Regions from separate parts of the Brevibacillus schisleri genome, predicted to be linked through region 1. Evidence: predicted binding sites of a transcription regulator. Region 1 holds the regulator's gene; each other region holds the start of a gene.

Region 1 (5,547 bases):
TTCCGCATGGAAGGGCCATCGCTCAACGGATAAAAGCTACCCTGGGGATAACAGGCTTATCTCCCCCAAGAGTCCACATCGACGGGGAGGTTTGGCACCTCGATGTCGGCTCATCGCATCCTGGGGCTGAAGTAGGTCCCAAGGGTTGGGCTGTTCGCCCATTAAAGCGGTACGCGAGCTGGGTTCAGAACGTCGTGAGACAGTTCGGTCCCTATCTGTCGCGGGCGTAGGAAGTTTGAGGAGAGCTGTCCTTAGTACGAGAGGACCGGGATGGACGCACCGCTGGTGCACCAGTTGTCACGCCAGTGGCACAGCTGGGTAGCTATGTGCGGACGGGATAAGCGCTGAAAGCATCTAAGCGTGAAGCCCCCTCCAAGATGAGACTTCCCACAGCGCAAGCTGGTAAGACCCCTCATAGACGATGAGGTTGATAGGTTCGGTGTGGAAGCGCGGTAACGCGTGGAGCTGACGAATACTAATCGGTCGAGGACTTATCCACACACTCTTAGCAATCATGCGTATTCAGTTTTCAGGGAATGAAACGAACCTCTTTACCCCAGAATGGGTAAGGAGGTTTTTTGTTTTAACGTATCTTACAGCCAAAAGTCAAACTCGCGATTATTTTGTCGATAAGTTAGGCCGAATGACCGACAAGTTCCCTCTTGCAGACGGGTCTTGGGGTAGACTAACATGAGAAGGTACCTGATCCAGGCGTTGGAGTAGGCGAGGTTATGAAGGAGAATCGTTCATGAAAAAAATTCTAATCTTTTCCGCTTCCATCGGTAACGGACACAACCAGGCAGCGCGGGCCATGCAAGAAAGCTTGGCTGAGAGTGGTTGCACATCAATGATCATCGATACGTTAGAGTATATTAGCCCCACCTTTCACAAAATTTTGCTGGAAAGCTATATGAATCTGTTGAGGCTGTCACCCAAGATGTGGGGCAGAATTTATCATAATACAGAAAAAACCCGTTTCTTCGATATGAATGTGCTGATGAATAAGTTATTGGCAAACAAACTGAAAAAGCTGATCAACAGTGTACAGCCCGATGCCTTTATTGCTACTCATCCGTTTGCAAGCTGTATGCTCTCCGTATTGAAAGGAAGAAATGATTGGAAGGAACCAATCTATACGATCATTACTGACTATACCATCCATCCTTCATGGATTAATCACCATATCAATTATTACTTCATCGGTCATGAACAGCTGTATTACCTGTTAGACGTTTATCGACAGGATCATCAAAAATTCATTCCGATGGGCATTCCTATCATGAAGAAATTCAGCTTGCCATTGGAACCCGAATTGATTCGGCAAAAGCTCGGTCTCGCTCCTGAACAAAAGAGCATTATTCTTTCGGGGGGCGGATTGGGTCTCGGCTCGATGGAAAAGGTATTAGATGGGCTAGAAGAGATTAACATTCCCCTGAAAACCTTTGTGTTAACGGGGACAAACGACAAGCTATACAATAAGGTGACAAATCGTACGTATCGGCATGAAGTCATTCCGCTAAAATTCATCAATAACTTCCACGAATACTTGGAAACGGCTGATTTAATTGTCACCAAATCAGGCGGACTTACATCAGCTGAAGTAATGAGTAAACGGGTACCTATGATTGTTTACAACCCTCTGCCTGGACAGGAAGAGAGGAATAGCCACTTTTTGCTCAATAATGGGTGTGCGGTACACGCGAATCTATCCGAGCAGTTGATTTACTTTATCGATGAACTATTGCATAGCCCGTCCAAGGTGGAATATATGCGTAGAATGGGACAAAAAATCTCGAAGCCAGATGCTGCACAACGAATTACTGAGTTTATCATGGATGATATGAATATGTTGCCAAGAAAAGTAGAATAGCAGACAAAATGGAGGAACCCATGACTGTACCATTCGCGATATTATTTGATATGGATGGCACATTACTGCAAACAGAAAAGCTGTCGACTCCCGCTTTTATTCGAACGTTTGACCAGCTTCGTCAAAAAGGGCTATGGCAAGGGGAAACCCCTGACGAACGTGAACTGATCAATGTACTGGGAATGACGATCGAGCAGATCTGGGACAAATTACTGCCGGGTGCGAGTGAAGAAGCCATTCGCTCAGCAGATGCTTTCTTGCTAGACAATGAAATCCAGTTACTCAAAGAACGAGTGACCGAGCTATATCCGGATGTAAAATCAACCTTAGAGAAGCTGCGTGAAAAAGGATTTGCTTTATTTGTAGCAAGCAATGGGCAGGAAGAGTACATCGATGCCATTTGTCAGGCATACGAGTTAAAGCCGCTGATGACCGACCTGTACTCGGCTGGTCGTTTCCGCACGCATTCCAAAAATGACCTGGTTGCAAAACTGTTGTCTGATTACAAAATCGGGCAGGCCATCATGGTAGGAGATCGTCACTCCGACGTGGAAGCAGGCAAGACAAACGGTTTATTTACCATTGGATGCGACTTTGGTTTTGCGAAACCAGGCGAGCTTGATGGGGCAGATGTTATTATCACCAGCTTCTCTCAGCTACTGAATCATTTGCCAGCAATCGACACCAATACGCAAGAACAAGCATAAACCATTCCTCAGGGAGTGGTTTTTTTGTTGATCATGTCCAAGTTTCAAGCGACCCTCTTTTGCCCACACTAGAATGTGTAAGGGACACTTGCGGGCACGCACTAAACCCATTATAATTAACGTCAAAGATAGTCAAAGTCAATAGGTGACCTCATAAGAACATACACAGAGGAATAGGAGGCGATGACTTGCGAAACATCTCGGACATCATTGAACATCACTTGAAAAGCATCCTTACTAACAGTCCCAATGGATCGATCGAGATTCAGCGTAGTGAGCTTGCCGACCATTTTCAATGTGTGCCGTCTCAGATCAATTACGTCATCAATACGCGCTTTACCGTTCAAAAAGGATACCTCGTAGAGAGTAAGCGCGGGGGCGGCGGGTATATTCGCATACGCAAGGTGCAGATTGTCAGCAAAGCACGCTTGCAGGAATTGTTAACAGAAGAACTGATTGGAGAGAGCATTAGTCAGAGTGTGGGAAATGCGATCGTAGAAAGACTACTGGAGGAAGGGTTAGTCAACATTAGAGAAGCTACCTTGATGAAAATCGCTACCTCGCGAAACGTTTTGACTCTAGAAGCTGAATTGCGGGATCGTTTGCGGGCAAATATTTTAAAGCAGATGATCGCAGCAATCTTGTTGAAGTAAAAGGAGGTATGATGTTATGAACTGTGAGGAATGCGGAAAACGACCGGCGACACTTCATTTGACGAAAATCGTCAATGGCGAAAAAACCGAATACCATATTTGCGAGCAATGTGCTCATGAAAAAGGGGACGTCTTTACCGGCTTTCACAACTTCAGCATCAACAATCTCCTGTCAGGACTTTTAAAATTTGATCCCATGCAAAAGAATGGACGCGAAACGGCAACGAATAAGCCGCTTCAATGCGAAACATGTGGACTCACATATGCTCAATTTAGTAAAAGCGGCCGATTTGGCTGTAGTGATTGCTACACCTTTTTGGGGGATCGACTGGACCCACTTTTCCGCCGGATTCATGGAAACACACAGCATAGTGGAAAAGTACCAGAGCGTACCGGTGGCAAACTGAAGATCCGTAAAGAGCTGGAGCAACTAAAGCAAGCGCTGCAAAGTCATGTCGCCAGTGAAGAGTTCGAGAAGGCAGCAGAAATGCGTGATCGAATTCGAGCATTGGAACAAAAAATGGCCCAATCGTAGCAAGGGAGGTTAGCTGGTTATGTCCCAAAAGCAGTTTATGCAAAACCCGTGGAGCAATTGGATGAAAGGAGAAGGTCCTGATTCCGACATTGTCATTAGTACACGGCTGCGTATCGCCCGTAACCTGCGCCAGCACCCCTTTCCGTTATTGGCAACGGACTCGCAGGGCGAGGAAGTCGTCAGAAAGGTAACGGAAGTAAGCGATTCGGAGGCAATGCGCAAACGGCATCAGCTTCAGGTCATCCATATGGATCAAATTAATCCGTTAGAAAAACGGGTGCTCGTAGAAAAGCATCTGATTAGCCCTCATCTGGCAGAGGAATCCCGTAAAGGTGCCGTATTACTTCGGGAAGATGAGTCTGTTAGCATTATGGTTAATGAAGAAGACCACATTCGAATACAGGTACTATTACCCGGGTTTCGTTTGAACGAGGCATGGGAAATAGGTACGAAGATAGACGACATTTTTGAGAAAAGCTTGAACTACGCGTTCGACGAAACTCGAGGATATCTTACAAGCTGCCCAACCAATGTGGGTACGGGAATTCGTGCATCCGTGATGCTGCACCTGCCCGCTCTGGTGATGACGCAGCAGATCAGCAGAATTTTACAGGCAATTAATCAAGTTGGTCTGGTCGTTAGAGGAATTTACGGAGAGGGTAGCGAAGCTCTAGGGAATCTTTTTCAGTTATCCAATCAGGTCACACTGGGGATGTCTGAGTCGGATATCCTTTCCAATCTCTATGGTGTGGCCAGACAGATTATTGAGCAAGAGCGTGTGGCACGCACTTACTTGCTGGAGCATACCCGGGTTTCTTTGGAGGATCGGATTTTCCGGTCGTATGGTATCTTGATGTATGCCCGCACGGTAGAGTCCAAGGAAGCGGCTCAACGCCTGTCAGATGTACGTCTAGGGATCGATCTAGGCATCATTCCGAATGTATCTCCGCTGGTCCTAAACGAACTGTTAGTCACGACACAGCCAGGGTTTTTACAACACCACGCTGGTCAAAAGCTCACTCCGGACCAACGCGACGAAAGAAGGGCAAGGCTGATCCGCGAGCGTCTGCGCGTAGTAGAATCACAAGAGTAATGGTATCACGCAATTGTTAACCATATAGAGAAAAAACACGGTTATACGGAGGTGTACGATATGATGTTTGGACGTTTTACAGAACGAGCACAAAAAGTACTGGCGCTTGCCCTGGAAGAGGCGGTTCGTCTCGGACACAAAGATATTGGGACAGAGCATGTGCTGCTGGGACTCATTCGAGAAGGCGAAGGGATTGCGGCGAAGGCACTGCAATCACTTGGGCTTGGCCTCGATAAAATCCAGAGTGAAGTGGAGTCGTTAATCGGGCGAGGAACAGAGCAGTCCGGTAGTAATTACACACCAAACTATACACCTCGCGCCAAAAAGGTCATTGAACTGTCGATGGACGAAGCCCGCAAGCTGGGTCATACCTATGTGGGGACTGAACATATTCTGCTTGGCTTGATCCGTGAAGGAGAAGGCATTGCTGCGAGAATCATGAACAATTTGGGAGTTAGCCTCAACAAGGCTCGTCAACAGGTGCTCCAGCTGCTCGGCAGCTCGGAAATGATGGCATCTCATCAACCGTCTGGAGGGAATCCAGCGGCGAATACGCCGACGTTGGACGGCTTGGCAAGGGATCTGACTGCAATCGCTCGTGACGGCGGTCTAGACCCGGTCATCGGTCGCCAAAAAGAAATCGAGCGTGTGATCCAAGTACTTAGCAGACGCACCAAGAACAACCCTGT
Region 2 (5,547 bases), 4.9 Mb from region 1:
ATTGGAATCCCAAAATTGCAGGCGAAATCAATGACTCCTATGTAAAGCTGGTGAAATTGAAAGGAGAGTTTGTCTGGCATCAGCATGAAAATGAGGATGAGATGTTTTTCGTAGTGAAAGGGAAACTGCTTATTAAGTTTCGCGATAAAGATGTTTGGTTAAACGAAGGGGAATTTCTCATTGTTCCAAAAGGTGTAGAGCATATGCCAGTTGCAGAGGAAGAGGTTCATGTATTATTGCTTGAACCAAAGACGACGCTGAATACTGGAGATCAAGTAAACGAAAAAACAGTAACAGATTTAGAGAAGATATAATCAATGATCGAGCCTATTTTGAAAGATAATTTTCAAAATGGGCTTTTTCTATAGGCATGGTTTTGTACAGTTGCAACCATTTTATTTGTTGACCAAACGGTACATAATGTGTAAGATTTCCATAACAGTTGGAAGCGAAAGGAGGATTCCGGTGAGCAAACGCGGCAGACCACGTGATTTTGATTACACGTCCATCGTAGATGTGGCCATGAAAACATTTTGGTCAAAAGGCTACAATGGTTGTTCTACGCATGATTTATGCAGTGATACTGGACTGGGGAAAGGCAGCTTGTACAATACATTTGGCAGCAAACAGGACCTGTACCTTGCAGTAGTGGAACACTATCACGATACCGGAATTCGTGAACAGCGGGCATTATTGGAAGGTCCGAATTCCGTGAAAGAACGGTTGCAAAATTTTTTAGCGTGGGCATTCGTGGAAGACTTTGAATCAACGAATCCAAAGGGATGTTTGCTGATCAATGCGGGATTGGAACGGGCAAAAGACGATCCTAAGATTGAAGAAATCGTCTCCAGACATGTTGAACTTCTGAAGGATACCATGGAAAAAGTGATGGAGGAAGGCTTGCGAAGGGGTGAAATCTCTCAAAAACGATCTGCGGTGGATTTGGCAAGCCTATTTTTAAGCAGTTACTACGGCTTTCGTGTATTGAATACTTCCACACAGAATCGGACATTGGCTGAACAAATTATGAAGGGGACCATGGAATCTATCTTCGGCGCGTAATGCGCTCTTTTTTTGAGTGATTTTTGTACTGATTGTTACAATAATAAGTAAGGAGGGTTTCTTTATGCCGTCGATGATTTATTTGTTAGCGGTAGCGATTTTTGCAATGACGACTTCTGAATTTATGGTGGCAGGGATGATGAATGACCTTGCCGATGATTTCGGCGTATCGATCTCATCCATCGGGTATTTCATTACGGCGTATGCGGGTGCAATGGTGATAGGGGGCCCGATACTAACAGCAACGCTCCTGCACATTCGCCGAAAACAAGCGTTGCTATCATTGATTGCCGTCTTCTTTATTGGTCAAACGTTAGGAGCAATGGCTTGGAATTACGAGTCAATGATGCTTGCGCGTATCCTAACGGGTATTGCCTCATCCGCTGCGTTTGGCATCTCTGTCAGTATTTCAGCCGGCTTGGTTCCCCCTCATTCGCGGGGAAAGGCAGCTTCGATTGTTTTGGCAGGCTTAATGATTGCTACTGTTGTAGGACTCCCCCTGACAACCGTGATTGCACAATATTTCGGCTGGAGAATGAGCTTTTGGGCTGTTGCTATCGTTGTATTGCTATCAGGGATTTTGATTCAATGGCTGCTCCCTTCCTCCACACAAAAAGATCGGATGAACGCAAAGGATGAGCTTGCCAGTTTTCAAAATCCGCACCTTTGGGCCGCGTATGCAACGAGTATGCTGATCATTGGCGGTACCTTCGCAGCGTTTAGTTATTTTACTCCGATTCTTACGGATGTAACGGCATTTTCGGATGCGAGCATCCCGTATTTGCTTGCCCTTTACGGCATCGCGACCGTGATTGGAAATATCGTGATTGGCAGACTTGCTGATCGTTTTACCATGCGAATCCTTGTAACGGGATTAAGCATCCTCCTAGGGGCATTGGTTCTGTTTGCGGTAGGTGCCGAAAATAAATGGATCGCGGTGCTGTCCATTGTTCTGATTGGGTTGACGGGTGTAGCGATGAATCCGGCCATGATTGCACGCGTCATGAATACAGCAGGCAGTGGGACGATGGTAAACACAGTGCATACTTCCTTTATTACATTGGGTGTTGCCATTGGTTCTTTCTTAGGCGGGATCGGGATCAGCAGTGGCTATGGACTTGTTTCACCATTGTGGGTAGGGGCTTGTTTCGCCGTTATCGGGTTACTTTCAATCGTTCCTTACCTGCAAAAGAGCAAAGTGTAAAAAACCATACAATCCCTCTTGAAAGTCAAAAAAGGTCAAACTATAATAAAGTCAACGAAGGTCAGAAAAGGTCAAAGATCTTCTGAATTCCAAAACAACGCTTTTGGGGGGATTGAATATGCATTGTGAAATCTGCAAACAACGAGAAGCAACTGTGACTGTTCATATACGTGTACAAAATCAGCAACAAAAATACGATCTGTGCCAGGATTGCAAAACAAAGCTGACCAACAAAATGGGAGTGGGCATGGGCTTTAGTCCTTTCTCCTCCTTCTCTGGACTGGATGAGTTCCTGCAAGGCTTTGCTCAAGGCCAGATGAATCCGGGCAAAGCTTCCGGTCAACCGCAGCGACAAGCGCCAGAACGCGGTGGGGGCATCCTCGATGACCTTGGACGTAATCTAAACGATGCGGCACGTGCCGGACTGATTGACCCTGTGATTGGACGCGAACAAGAAATTGAGCGTGTCATCGAGATTTTGAACCGACGCAACAAAAACAATCCGGTTCTGATCGGGGAGCCAGGGGTCGGGAAGACGGCGATTGCGGAAGGCCTCGCTCTGCGCATTACGGAAGGGCAAGTACCGACCAAGCTGAAAAACAAGCAGGTGTACATTTTAGATGTCGCCTCTCTGGTTGCAGGGACGGGAATTCGCGGACAGTTCGAGGAAAAAATGAAGCAAGTGATTGCCGAGCTGCAAAAACGCAAAAACGTCATCCTGTTTGTGGATGAGATTCATCTACTGGTGGGGGCAGGCTCTGCGGAAGGATCCATGGATGCTGGGAACATCCTGAAGCCAGCTCTTGCTCGCGGTGAGTTGCAGCTGATTGGGGCAACTACGTTAAAAGAGTATCGCGTGATTGAAAAAGACGCTGCTCTGGAGCGCCGTCTGCAGCCAGTCATGGTCAAGGAACCAACCGTAGAACAAGCCATCGAGATTTTAAAAGGTTTGCGCCCGAAATACGAAGCATTCCACCAAGTCGCTTACTCGGATGATGTCATCCGTGCCGCCGTGGAATACTCCCATCGCTACATCCAGGATCGATTCTTACCTGACAAGGCGATTGATCTCATGGATGAAGTGGGCTCGCGTTTGAACCTGAGATCCTCCGTGGTGGATACGTCAGAGTTACATGAGCGTCTTGCGCAAATTAATCAGGAGAAAAAGGAAGCGACGGAGCAAGAAGCATACGAACGAGCTGCCCGTCTGCGAGACGAGGAAGCGGGCATTTTAGAGAAGCTGGATCAAATCGAGGGCAAGGACCAACGGGTCAAGGTTGACGTCACAGACATCCAAGCCTTGATCGAGCAAAAGACCGGGATTCCTGTTACCAAGCTGCAAAGTGATGAGCAGATGAAAATGAAAAACCTGGCAGCTCATTTGGAAGCAAAAGTCATTGGCCAGTCCGAGGCGGTCACACAAGTAGCGAAGGCGATTCGACGCAGTCGGGCAGGTCTGAAACCGAAAAACAGACCGATTGCTTCCTTCCTGTTCGTCGGTCCGACTGGCGTAGGGAAAACAGAGCTGTCCAAAGCGCTGGCAGAGGAGCTGTTTGGTACCCGTGATTCCATGATTCGCCTCGATATGAGCGAGTACATGGAGAAGCACTCGGTATCCAAATTGATCGGTTCTCCTCCTGGCTACGTCGGTCATGAGGAAGCAGGTCAGCTGACTGAGCGCGTACGCCGCAATCCGTACAGCATTATCCTGCTGGATGAGATCGAAAAAGCACATCCAGACGTGATGCACATGTTCCTGCAAATTCTGGAGGATGGCCGTCTGACAGATAGTCAGGGCCGTACGGTGAATTTTAAGGAGACGGTCATCATTGCGACGAGCAATGCCGGTGTGATCGAGCGTAAAATCTCCGTTGGCTTTGGAGCACAAGCGCCCGAGCCTGCCACCGTGCTGGATTCTCTGGGAGCGTACTTCAAGCCGGAGTTCCTGAACCGCTTCGACTCGATCATTTCCTTTGCTCATCTGGAAAAACAGGATTTGGTCAAAATCGTCGATCTGCTGCTGCAAGATGTCATGGGCAATCTGTCTGAGCAAGGAATGGAGATCAGCGTGACTGATGCCGCAAAAGAAAAGCTGGCTGAGCTGGGCTACAACCCTTCCTTCGGGGCACGTCCATTGCGCCGCGTGATTCAGCAATATGTTGAGGATGGCATTGCGGATCTGGTGATGGAAGAAGACAATGTGACAGCAATGGTCATTGATGTCGAGGATGATGTAATTCGAGTGAAAAAAGGATAACAGTTGTAAAAAAAGAAACCCCGATCTGGGGTTTCAGGCTGTCGAGAAAGTCGACAGCCATTTTTATTTCACTTAGTTTTAATACGACACCGCGTTAATTTGTTATAATTCTTATAATTACATTTTATAGTAGGTGATAATTGTGCTTACCTCCAATGATAAAAATCCGCAAATGCATTACGAATTTGTGTGCCTTGATGAATTGGTCCCAGAAGACCATTTATTAAGAGTCATCCAGAAACATATAGATTTCTCCTTCATCCGGGAAAAAGTACGTCAATATTATTGCGAGGATAACGGTAGACCTTCCATTGATCCTATTGTTTTATTTAAAATGATTTTCATTGGATACCTTTACGGTATCCGCTCAGAGAGGCAGCTCGAAAAAGAAATCCAGACTAATATCGCCTATCGTTGGTTTCTTGGCCTTTCTTTAACAGATCGAGTTCCAGATCACACAACAATCAGTTGGAATCGTCGAACCCGTTTTAAAAATACAAATGTTTTTCAGGAGATTTTTGATGAAATTGTGCGCTTGGCGATTCAGCATCGAATGGTCGCTGGCCGTGTATTGATAAGTGATTCCACACATCTTAAAGCAAATGCGAATAAACGAAAATTTAAGAAGCATGTCATCGAGAAAACGAGTCGTGCCTATCTCAAAGATTTAGAGGTAGCAATTAATGAAGACCGTGAGGTACATGGAAAAAAGGATTGAAGCCTAGAGAGGGTGTGAAGGAAGAAAAGGAAATCAAGGTGAGTACCACTGATCCGGAAAGTGGCTACATGGTTCGAGACAGCAAGCCCGAAGGCTTTTTCTATCTCGATCACCGGACTGTCGATCATAAGTACAATATTATTACCGATGTCCATGTCACTGCTGGCAATGTCCATGATTCCGTTCCTTACATAGATAGGCTGAATCTCCAAATCGAGAAGTTTGGGTTTCAGGATACAATTGAAGCTATTGCATTAGATGCTGGTTATTTAACTACTCCAATCTGCAAGGCACTTCACGATATAA
Region 3 (5,547 bases), 1.8 Mb from region 1:
CAATTTCCCCAGCCTTTAATGGACGGAAAAAGATTTCCAGGCAACGGGAACGAAGCGCAGCAGGCAGTTCTTCTGGCAGCCTCGTCGTCGCTCCAACCAGACGAAAGTCGGCGGGCAAACCGTATTTGAATACGTCATGAATATGCGAAGGAATTTGGTTGTTTTCCTCGCTGTAGTAAGCACTCTCCAGCATGACTTTGCGGTCTTCGAGAACCTTTAGTAACTTATTCATCTGAATAGGATGAAGTTCCCCGATTTCATCAAGAAAAAGCATGCCACCGTGCGCTTTCGTCACAGCGCCTGGCTTTGGCTGCGGAATCCCTGCCTGCCCAAGCGAGCCTGCCCCTTGATAAATCGGATCATGTACGGAGCCGATTAACGGGTCAGCAATCCCGCGCTCGTCAAAGCGCGCAATCGTCGCATCGATTTCAATAAACTTGGCATCAGAAGAAAACGGCGATAGCTGATTTTTCTTCGCTTCTTCCAGTACGACCCTAGCCGCTGCGGTCTTGCCTACACCTGGTGGTCCATAAATAATGACATGCTGCGGGTTGGGACCGCACAAAGCGGCACGCAACGCACGAAGCCCATCTTCTTGTCCTACAATTTCTTCCAAAGTCGCTGGTCTTGTTCTCTCTGACAGAGGTTCTGTCAACGCAACCATTCTCATTTTACGAATGGAATCAAGATCCTTGCGCGATTCCTTTTCGGTTGAGGTTTTCGTGTTTCTCTGCGCTCGCAGCAAGTTCCAAAAGTAGGTGCCGATCACGATACCAACAACCACTTCAATGACAGCAATGACCAATGTCGTATAGTCCATATGCAGTCCCTCCCATGCGTCTTCGCTTGCGGTCAACTTTTGTCCTCCGAAGAGAGAGGAGCACGTTCATGACCGTTTTGTGCATATGTAAAGCTTCTCTTGAACGATATCAAGTAGTATTGCCCCGCAAGCGTAGACGTAAACCACCAACAAAAAAACCACCTCGCTGATAACGAGATGGTCTTCGTAGACAATGCTTAGGCTGTTTCTTCGTGCAATTCCTGGCCTTCTTTGGTCAACAGTTGCGGCTTCACTTTGTCGCGTACCGTTTCTTCGGTAATGACACACTTGTTGACGTCTTCTCTGGAAGGAAGCTCATACATCATATCGAGCATGATTTGTTCGATAATCGCACGCAGTCCGCGCGCACCAGTGTTGCGCTTAATCGCTTCTTTCGCGATTTGCAGCAGCGCACCGTTATCGAACTCCAGCTCAACACCGTCGAGACTCAGCAGTTTTTGGTACTGTTTCACCAAAGAGTTTTTCGGCTCTGTCAGGATACGCACGAGCGTCTCCTCATCCAGCGGCTCCAAAGTAGCCAGCACTGGCAAACGACCGACGAACTCCGGAATCAGACCAAATTTCAGCAGGTCTTCCGGCAAAATGTATTTCAGGTATTCTCCGGCTTTCAGATCGCCTTTTACGCCATCGCCGAAGTCTGCGCCGAAACCGATGACTTTTTTACCCAAACGACGCTTGATAATCTGCTCGACGCCATCAAATGCACCGCCACAGATGAACAAAATGTTCGACGTGTCGATTTGGATGAACTCTTGGTGAGGATGCTTGCGTCCGCCTTGTGGTGGAACACTCGCAACGGTACCCTCCAAAATTTTCAAGAGCGCTTGCTGAACGCCTTCACCAGATACATCACGCGTGATGGATGGGTTTTCCGATTTGCGGGCTACCTTATCAATCTCGTCGATGTAAATGATTCCTTTTTCAGCCTTCTCCACATCATAGTCAGCAGCTTGAATGAGCTTGAGCAAGATGTTTTCAACGTCTTCGCCCACATAGCCTGCTTCTGTCAGAGAAGTTGCGTCCGCAATCGCGAAAGGTACATTCAGAATGCGCGCCAATGTTTGCGCGAGCAACGTTTTCCCGCTACCAGTCGGACCGATCAGCATGATGTTGGATTTTTGCAGCTCCACATCCTCGATCTTCGCCCCGGAATTAATCCGTTTGTAGTGGTTGTACACCGCTACAGACAAGGATTTCTTCGCCATATCTTGACCGATGACATAGTCGTCCAAGATTTTGCGAATTTCCACTGGCTTTGGAATTTCTTTCATATCGATTTCTTCTTCAGTGCCCAGTTCTTCCTGTACAATTTCATTGCACAGTTCGATACATTCGTCACAAATGTAAACACCAGGACCAGCTACCAGCTTGCGCACCTGTTCCTGGGACTTGCCGCAGAAGGAACACTTCAGTTGGCCTTTGTCGTCGTTAAACTTAAACATGCGCTTCACCTCACAACGGGTCAGTTTTTGCGTTCGATAATAGAGTCAATCAATCCGTAGGCCTTTGCTTCGTCTGCACTCATGAAATTGTCGCGATCTGTATCTTGCTCTACGCGTTCATAAGGCTGACCTGTCCGCTCAGACAAAATCTCATTCAGCTGGCGCTTCGTTTTCATAATCCATTCCGCATGAATGCGGATGTCTTCTGCTTGCCCACGCACACCGCCGAGCGGTTGGTGAATCATCACCTCGGCGTTTGGCAGAGCAAAGCGCTTGCCTTTTGCACCAGCAGCCAACAGGAAAGCACCCATACTGGCAGCCATGCCCACACAAATCGTGGACACATCCGGTTTGATGTACTGCATGGTGTCATAGATGGCCATTCCGGCTGTAACAGAACCACCTGGAGAGTTTATGTATAGCGATATGTCCTTGTCCGGATCTTCTGCTTGCAAGAAAAGCAGCTGAGCAACAACCAGATTGGCGATTTCATCATCAATCTCGGTGCCCAAGAGAATAATCCGGTCTTTCAGGAGGCGCGAGTAAATATCGTACGAGCGCTCTCCCCTGCTTGTTTGCTCGATGACCATAGGGATTAACATTATGTATTTTCCTCCTTTGCCGAAAAAAGTCAATGGTGGAAAAACAAGGCACGATACACTCGTGCCTTGTGGTCTTGACAGCCAGCGCTCAGGGTTAGCCTGCCCACTGACCAATCATGCGTTCTTCTAAGCTTATGCTGTTACTTTGCTTTCTGCAACCAGCAAATCTACTGTTTTGCGAGTTTGCACATCGCGGTACAGAGCAACCATGCCATCTTGTGCGGAGAAGATTTTGCGCAGCTCATCTGCTGGGCGGCCGTATACGCCAGCCAGTTTATCCAGTTCTGCGTTTACGTCTTCTTCTGTTGCTTCGATGTTTTCTGCTTTGCCAATTGCTTCCAAAGCCAAGGAAGTGCGAACGCGGGATGTTGCGTCTGCACGCAATTGATCACGCAGTTGGCTCTCATCCATGCCGGAGAACTGGTAGTACAGTTCCAGCGTCATGCCTTGGTATTGCAGACGTTGACCAAATTCATTAACCATTTGATCCAATTCATGCTCAACCATTACTGCTGGCAAATCGATCTCAGCGTTTTCAGCTGCTTTCAGAACGAGTTGCTCACGAACATATTGATCTTTTTCTTGCGCTGTTTTTTCTTCGAGTTTTTTCTTGGTGTCTGCTTTCAGCTCTTCCAGCGTGTCGAACTCGCTCACGTCTTTGGCAAACTCATCATCCAAAACAGGCATGTTTTTGCGCTTCAGGCTGTTCAGTTTCACTTTGAATACCGCTTCTTTACCAGCGAGGTTAGGAGAGTGGTACTCTTCAGGGAAAGTTACGGTAATTTCTTTTTCTTCGCCGATGTTCAAACCAGCCAGTTGCTCTTCGAACCCTGCGATGAAAGTACCGGAACCCAGTTCCAGAGAATAATCTTCCGCTTTACCGCCTTCAAAAGCTACTCCGTCTTGGAAGCCTTCGAAATCGATTACAGCGATATCGCCTGTTTGTGCGGCACCTTCTTCTACTGCTACGAGCTCAGCATGACGCTCTTGCATGCGCTTCAGTTCAGCGTCAACGCTCTCTTCTGTTACAGAGAAGTCTTTTTCTTCGATGGACAGACCTTTGTAGTCGCCCAGCTTCACTTCAGGCTTCACAGTTACAGTCGCTTTGAAGATCAGGTTTTTCCCTTGTTCCATTTGCGTTACGTCTACTTCTGGACGATCTACTGGCTCGATACCAGTTTCACGAACAGCTTGTCCGTATGCAGTTGGAAGCAGAATGTCAAGAGCGTCTTGGTACAAAGATTCTACACCAAAACGGGATTCGAACATTTTGCGTGGTACTTTTCCTTTGCGGAATCCTGGAACTTGAACTTTTTGAACCACTTTTTTAAACGCTTGATCCAATGCTGCGTCTACTTGCGTAGCATCTACTTCAATCGTCAGGACTCCCTGGTTATTCTCTACCTTTTCCCAATTTGCTGCCACGTAAACTTCCCCTCCTAAATCGAATCAACAGAACATCGCCAGCCGCGCCAAGGTATCTTCGCAGGCTCGGATGATAATATTCTAGCCATTATAACCATTCTAGTATAGCACAAATCTTTTAGTTTTCAAGAAGACCTCATTGGTCGACGAACAGAATAGTTCCCTCCCAATTGTGGAACCAGGTTGCCTGCATGATCATAAAACGCCACGGATATGTAAGTTTCTGTCGGGCTCGTTCCTGTCTCTTCTAAAAGAGCATATGTCGGTACGTGAAAACCTCGTGGCATTTGCAGGCTACCTGGATTTAGAAACAAAATGTCTCTTTCTACTCCACAGACAGGTACATGGGAGTGACCGAATACGACTACATTTGCCCCGACCTCTTCTGCACGGTAATGAAGGCGCAGAAGAGAGCCTTTCACTCCAAAAAGATGCCCGTGCGTTTGCAGGATGTGAAGGTCGCGCCATTTGGTCTCTTGCTCAGTCGGCACCTCTTGTGTCGAATCGCAATTGCCTCGGACAAGTGTCATGTTGGAAAACGGCTCGCGCTTATGGTCGACACAAAAATCGCCACAATGCAGAATTTTTTCGACATGATGTCGGTTGACGACCTGGCTTACTTCCCGAACCAAGCCGTGGCTATCGCTCATGATGAGAATTCCCATCACGCTTCACTCTCCTGTTTTCTCTCTTGTCTACTTGAGGATTGCAAGCAGTTGCTGCATGGCACGAGCGCGGTGGCTAATCTGGTTCTTTTCTTCTGGCATGAGTTCGGCCATCATTTTGTCCATCGATGGGACGTAGAATACCGGATCGTAACCAAAGCCGTTTGACCCTTTTGGTTCACGCGCGATCACGCCCTCACAAGCGCCTGCGGCAATGATTGGCTCTTCGCCCGGAATCACCAACGCCAACGTACAACGGAAGCGAGCTGTGCGTTCCTCTGTCGACACCTCTTCCAGCTCATTCAACAATTTACGCCAATTCTGCTCGTCTGTTGCATCTTCCCCAGCGAAGCGTGCGGAGTAAACACCCGGGCGTCCTTCCAGCGCATCTACTTCCAGTCCGGAATCGTCACCCAAGGCCGGCATATTCAAGTATGTAGAGATTTCGATTGCTTTTTTCAGCGCATTTCCTTCGAAGGTGTCCTTGTCTTCTACTACCTCAGGCACACCATCAAATTCAGCGAGGCTAATCCCTTCCCAGCCTGCATCTGCGAACAGCCTGTTGAATTCTT
Region 4 (5,547 bases), 5.8 Mb from region 1:
TCCGTTCATGGTTCAACAGCAGGTCGTGGTTCAGTTAAAGACCGGTTTGCAAGCTCGTCCAGCAGCTTTTTTCGTACAGGAAGCTAACCGTTTTGCATCGGAAGTATTCGTAGAAAAAGGCAACAAGAAGGTCAATGCGAAAAGCATCATGGGTATCATGAGCCTCGCAATCAGCTCTGGAACGGAAATTACCATTTTGGCAGAAGGGCCGGATGCCTCCCAGGCAGTCAGCAGCCTTACGAATCTGGTAAGCAAAGAAGAATAGAGTCACGAGAGACACTTTTCCCTTAAGGGAGGTGTCTTTTTTTGTTGGTTATCTTGATGAATATGTATCAATTCACTTCGGGCAGGGCATTTCTAACCATGTATATTGCATGAAGGAGGAATGAGACATGAGTAACCGTGATAAGTGTTACGAAGGCCGCGATTGTTATGATATGGACATTGATCGGATGGTGAATGAGGGACTGGGGGGCGGAGTTGTTTCCGACCAAAACGGTCTGATTGAAGAAACGACTGTAGATACGATGACAGGGGCTACGTCAGCCAAGCAACCTCTTGACGATGACCAATAGAGGGAGTCAGTCACTTATGAATGTAACAAGAGCACAAGCCATCATGAAATCCGACGACCATATCAAGGTAGAGTACGATGGACAAGCCGTTTGGATCGATGCTGTAGACGAAAAAACGTCAACAGCACGTGTACATGAGGAAAAAAATCCAGGGCATAGCCGAACAGTCTATGTCAGTCAGTTAATGGAAGTATCACAATGATTCATCGAAAAAGCCGAGCAAACCCCTAGTCTGCTCGGCATAAAAAAACACTCGGCCGGTAGTTCAGGCACGAGTGCTTTTTTTACGACAGCTCTTATTTTTTCGAAGACGGTTCGGACGTGATGACTTTGTCAATCAATCCGTACTCTACTGCTTCAGCGGCAGAGAGGAAGTTGTCGCGATCGGTATCCTTTTGGATGCGCTCCAAAGGCTGTCCAGTACGTTCAGCCAAGATGGTGTTCAGATGATCACGCATCTTCAAGATACGTTTTGCGGCAATCTCAATGTCGCTCGCTTGTCCTTGTGCGCCACCCAATGGTTGGTGGATCATGACTTCACTGTTTGGCAGAGCAAAGCGCTTGCCTTTTGCCCCAGCAGCCAGCAGGAATGCTCCCATGGAAGCAGCCATTCCGATACAAATGGTGGATACATCAGGCTTGATGAAGTGCATAGTATCGTAAATTGCCATACCAGCAGTAATAGAACCGCCTGGGCTGTTTATGTACAAGTGAATGTCTTTCTCCGGATCTTCCGCCTGAAGGAACAACAACTGTGCCACAACGATATTGGCTACGGTGTCGTTGATTGGGGTTCCCAGAAAGATGATGCGGTCTTTGAGCAGGCGAGAATAAATATCGTAAGCACGTTCCCCGCGGTTTGTCTGTTCAATGACGGTTGGAATTAAATTCATATGCATCTAGTCTTCCTCCTCTCTTTGTAACAATATCATACACAAAAGGTCAATGAAGGTCAAACACATAAGTGCGCGCCCTCACTACCATGTTTGCCAAATTCCCTTTGTCTAAACCTACTCGAAAAAGAAAACATTCATTCCTTGGAATTCTCATCGGCCTCGGTTAAATCGACGGCGAGTTTCAGCGTGGCTTTCATCTTTTTTCCCTTGATAATCGTATATTCATCGACTTGTTTGGCTTGCAGTTGATTGATGGCTTCCGCCAGCTCCTGTTGATCTTTGTATGGTTCAATGGTCAATAAGCATTCTTCATCACTGGCCTCTTGATAAATGAGAAAAAAACGTTCCCCTGCCATAGCAAGCCTCACTTTCGAAAGTTATCCACAATGTTATGCACAGGTTGTGCACAAAAACATTTGTTCGTGGGATATTTATTTTTTTTCCTAGTCTTGTCATGTTTGGAGAGAGAATTACATAGGAAATGTATGGGATAAAAAAGAAGGAAAAAGTTGATTTATGTCGAATCATACAAAATTGGAATTCATTTCATGATATTTAAGGGGTGTTTATTATGCTTCGCAAGTTTTCTACAATGATGCTGACAGCAGCTCTTCTAACAGGAAGTGTAGCGGCAACGGCTGCGTTTGCCAAAACTTCTCCTGCTCCTGCACCAGCTGTACAACAAAAAATCAAAGTTCAGCTAAACGGCAAGGAGTTCCCATTCCCACAAGAAATCGTTACTGAAAATGGTGTTGCGTATGTGAATGCGAGCACATTGGCAATTGCTTTGGGTGGTTCTGCAGCATGGGATAGCACGACAAAATCTCTGTTGGTTGCCAAAGACAACAAGTACGCTCTGCGTATGTACGAAAACCAAAACTTTGCTTATAAAAACGGCAAAGAAACGAGTGTAGCAAATCCGCCACGTCCAGTGACGGGTGCAGTGCTCGTGCCTCTCGTATTCATTGCTCAAGAATTGGGTGCGACAGTAGAGTACGATGCAAAAACGCTCACTTACAAGCTGAGAATTCCAATTAATTCCTAATAATCAATGGGATACTTCTCATAAGGATAGCCACTTCTATAACGTAGAAGTGGCTATTTGCGTTAATACTACATGTGTACACCTCTATTAGCAGACAGCAATAGAGGCTTTTGATTGACTCTTCTCTCAATGATTTCTATTGCAAATTTTCTAAAATATCCTACAATAAGATTGTGATTCATAGTTTGCTCATAAATAAAGAGGGGGATTTTTGCTATGAAAAAACAGAAATCATTGTCGATACTGGCTGCAACATTTGCTCTGAGCACATTGCTCGCGGGCTGCGGTGGTGGTGCGGGGACTGGTAGCCAAAGCGCGACGCCACAGCCGAGCAACAATAGCGGAGGAAGCACGGGCGGTGCAAGTGGTGCTACTGAGAAGCTCGTTGTTGCTGTAGTTGGTCCGATGTCTGGTCAGTATTCTGATTACGGAAGCACAGCAAAAGCTGGTGCTGAATATGCATTGAAAGAAAAGGCAGAGGCATTCAAAGCACTTGGCTTTGACGTTCAATTGTCCGCTCAAGACGACCAAGCTGACCCGAAACAAGGGGTAGCAGTCGCACAAATGTTGATTTCGAATCCTGATGTAGTCGGAGTAGTAGGCCATGCTACAACAGGTGCTTCGATCACAGCAGCAGCGCAATACGAGCAAGAGAAGCTCGTAATGGTATCTCCTTCCGCAACGGGATCAGATTTGACAGAGCAAGGCAAACAGATCGTACACCGCATTTGTGCGCGTGATGATCAACAAGGCTCCAAGGCTGCGATTTTTGCCAAAAATCAGTTGAATGTAAAAACGGCATTCGTTATGCATGACAAGGCTGCTTATGGACAAGGTCTTGCGGAAGAAGTGAAAAAGCAATTTGAAAAAGACGGCGTACAAGTTCTCGGCTATGAAGGGGTAACAGCAGGCGAGAAGGATTATAGTGCGATCATCACCCAAATCCTTGCGAAAAATCCAGAGATGATCTACTTCGGTGGGTACTACTCTGATGCAGGGATCATCGTGAAACAAGCGCGTGAAAAAGGCTTCAAAGGTGTCTTCATGGGTGGCGATGGCTACGACTCCGCTGACATGGTGAAAATTGCTGGTGCGGAAAATGCCAATAACGTAGTCTTTACTTCTACGGTTGGCGATATTGGTGCTACCGAAGACGGCAAGAAATGGATCACAGACTTCGAGAGCGCGACTGGCAACAAAGTAGGGATCTTCACTTCGTTTGGTTATGACTCCATGGGTGTTATGCTGAACGGTTTGGAAGAAGCGATCAAAGCAAACGGCGGCAAAAAGCCAACGCGTGAACAAGTGCTGGAAGCGGTTCACAAAACCAAAGATTACAAAGGCAAATTCGTTAACGTAACATTCAATGAAAAAGGCGACAACGACTTTGCTTCCGTATACGTGTACAAGTATGAGGACGGAAAGAAAGTATTCATGGGTGAAGCGAAGTAATTCTTCATTATGAATAAGCCGTTTGGGACATACTACGTTTGGCATGAATACCAGAATGAAAAGGAAGGGATTCTGATGTCAAACAATCGAAATACGAAGAATGGCGGAAACCAAGGACACAGCAGCAAGACCCAAGGCACCCAGAAGCAAAAGTCCGAAAGAGATCGTAACCTGAATAAACAGGATCCACAATAACAATGACAAAAGCCCACTCGTTTTAGCCAAAGGAGCTAACGGGTGGGCTTTTGCTTGTTAAATACCTTGCTTACTAGGCAACCGCTTTTCGGGATGACCATAGCCCTGATGCTGTCTGCTTCGTAGGTTTTTCGCTTGGGATTCGCGAATTTTGGCCACGAACTCACTCGTGCTCATTTTGGTAAAATCCATAGGGCACCTCCACTGATGATGAGATGTACACCTTTCTAGGATGACCCAATTTGGTCATGTACAATCGGCAGTGTTATCTCTACCATTGTACCTTCGTGCTCTCTGCTTTTAATTTCCAGGCTGCCGTTGTGGTCTTTCATGATTTTGCTGCTGATCATGAGGCCGAGGCCAGTTCCGTTTTCTTTTGTCGTGAAAAAGGGGGCACCCAGCTTGTGAATCATTTCTTCAGAGATTCCACAGCCAGTATCTGTGAGCGTAATGAGCACCTGATGATTATCTTTTAGGGTGGTGGTAATTACAACCTCACCATGTCCATCGATCGCTTCGATAGCATTTTTAATGATGTTGATAAAGACCTGCTTGAGTTGGTTTTCTTCTCCCGCAATCATTGGATGGTAAGCAAATGCGGTCCGAAAATCGATGTTTTTCAAATTTGCTTCCGATCTCAAAAGTGTCAAAACGTTTTCCAGTAACGGGATGAGCGGAAGAGGCTTGATTTGAATGCTATGAGGCTTTGCTAAGACTAGCAATTCACTCACAATAAAATTGATTCGGTCTAGTTCAGAGAGCATGATGTCGGCGTACTGCTGGTTATCATTCATGCTCGGATAAAGAAATTGGATAAAGCCCTTCAAAGATGTGAGCGGGTTGCGAATCTCATGGGCGATTCCAGCAGCCAGCTCTCCAATCACAGACAGCTTCTCAGCCTTCCGTAATAGTTCCTCGTTATGTCGCCGTTCTGTAATATCCCGCGAAACAATGATAAAGCCATCACAATCTCCCGTTTTCGTCAGGATGGGGGCACCCTTTGATTCGAGAACGATCCATTTGTTATTTTTCGTCTGGAAACGGAATTCGCATATCTTTGCTTCCTTGGTCGCCAGCAAGTGATGAAAGTGGTCAATGACAGTTTGGCGATCTTCGGGATGAATCTCGGCAAAGGTGAGCTGACGGCAATGTTCACTCGTTTCGATTACGCGTGAATGTGAAGGGGAGAGATAGAGGATATCCCCGTTTTTGTCCGTAATCAGAATAAGATCATCTGTGTATTCTGAGATGATTTTGTTCGTATTTTCACTTTTAAATAAGGCGGCCTCTGAGTATTTGCGTTCTGTGATATTTCGTGAGACTAACATGATGTTTTGGACGTCTCCTACTGCGTTTAAAATGGGGATACCGCGTGTTTCGAAGG

What was found. Region 1 encodes CtsR, which represses protease genes until heat stress. Its sites were predicted from a motif close to ATGGTCAATAAAGGTCAAACA; they were not measured.
Region 2: a site for CtsR is predicted at 2,324-2,344, ahead of ACUUHJ_RS24005 (ATP-dependent Clp protease ATP-binding subunit). Genes of this name have one in related genera too.
Region 3: a site for CtsR is predicted at 2,911-2,931, ahead of clpP (ATP-dependent Clp endopeptidase proteolytic subunit ClpP). Genes of this name have one in related genera too.
Region 4: a site for CtsR is predicted at 1,514-1,534, ahead of clpP (ATP-dependent Clp endopeptidase proteolytic subunit ClpP). Genes of this name have one in related genera too.

The regions. Positions count from the first base shown of each region.
Region 1 is NZ_JBVNDM010000001.1:192,747-198,293, forward strand. It holds rRNA gene ACUUHJ_RS01125 (23S ribosomal RNA) at 1-499, shown strand, start outside; gene ACUUHJ_RS01130 (MGDG synthase family glycosyltransferase) at 749-1,870, shown strand; gene ACUUHJ_RS01135 (HAD hydrolase-like protein) at 1,891-2,577, shown strand; gene ACUUHJ_RS01140 (CtsR family transcriptional regulator) at 2,766-3,230, shown strand; gene ACUUHJ_RS01145 (UvrB/UvrC motif-containing protein) at 3,247-3,765, shown strand; gene ACUUHJ_RS01150 (protein arginine kinase) at 3,785-4,858, shown strand; gene ACUUHJ_RS01155 (ATP-dependent Clp protease ATP-binding subunit) at 4,919-5,547, shown strand, end outside.
Region 2 is NZ_JBVNDM010000001.1:5,052,644-5,058,190, reverse strand. It holds gene ACUUHJ_RS24020 (cupin domain-containing protein) at 1-314, shown strand, start outside; gene ACUUHJ_RS24015 (TetR/AcrR family transcriptional regulator) at 466-1,062, shown strand; gene ACUUHJ_RS24010 (MFS transporter) at 1,127-2,266, shown strand; gene ACUUHJ_RS24005 (ATP-dependent Clp protease ATP-binding subunit) at 2,385-4,523, shown strand; one part of gene ACUUHJ_RS24000 (IS1182 family transposase) at 4,696-5,236, shown strand; one part of gene ACUUHJ_RS24000 (IS1182 family transposase) at 5,236-5,547, shown strand, end outside.
Region 3 is NZ_JBVNDM010000001.1:2,017,337-2,022,883, reverse strand. It holds gene lonB (ATP-dependent protease LonB) at 1-820, opposite strand, end outside; gene clpX (ATP-dependent protease ATP-binding subunit ClpX) at 1,018-2,283, opposite strand; gene clpP (ATP-dependent Clp endopeptidase proteolytic subunit ClpP) at 2,304-2,885, opposite strand; gene tig (trigger factor) at 3,018-4,310, opposite strand; gene ACUUHJ_RS10020 (metallophosphoesterase family protein) at 4,436-4,975, opposite strand; gene ACUUHJ_RS10015 (XTP/dITP diphosphatase) at 5,006-5,547, opposite strand, start outside.
Region 4 is NZ_JBVNDM010000001.1:5,954,163-5,959,709, reverse strand. It holds gene ACUUHJ_RS28225 (HPr family phosphocarrier protein) at 8-265, shown strand; gene ACUUHJ_RS28220 (hypothetical protein) at 393-575, shown strand; gene ACUUHJ_RS28215 (H-type small acid-soluble spore protein) at 592-777, shown strand; gene clpP (ATP-dependent Clp endopeptidase proteolytic subunit ClpP) at 872-1,474, opposite strand; gene ACUUHJ_RS28205 (hypothetical protein) at 1,606-1,827, opposite strand; gene ACUUHJ_RS28200 (copper amine oxidase N-terminal domain-containing protein) at 2,043-2,516, shown strand; gene ACUUHJ_RS28195 (branched-chain amino acid ABC transporter substrate-binding protein) at 2,733-3,968, shown strand; gene ACUUHJ_RS28190 (DUF4023 domain-containing protein) at 4,221-4,355, opposite strand; gene ACUUHJ_RS28185 (PAS domain-containing sensor histidine kinase) at 4,391-5,547, opposite strand, start outside.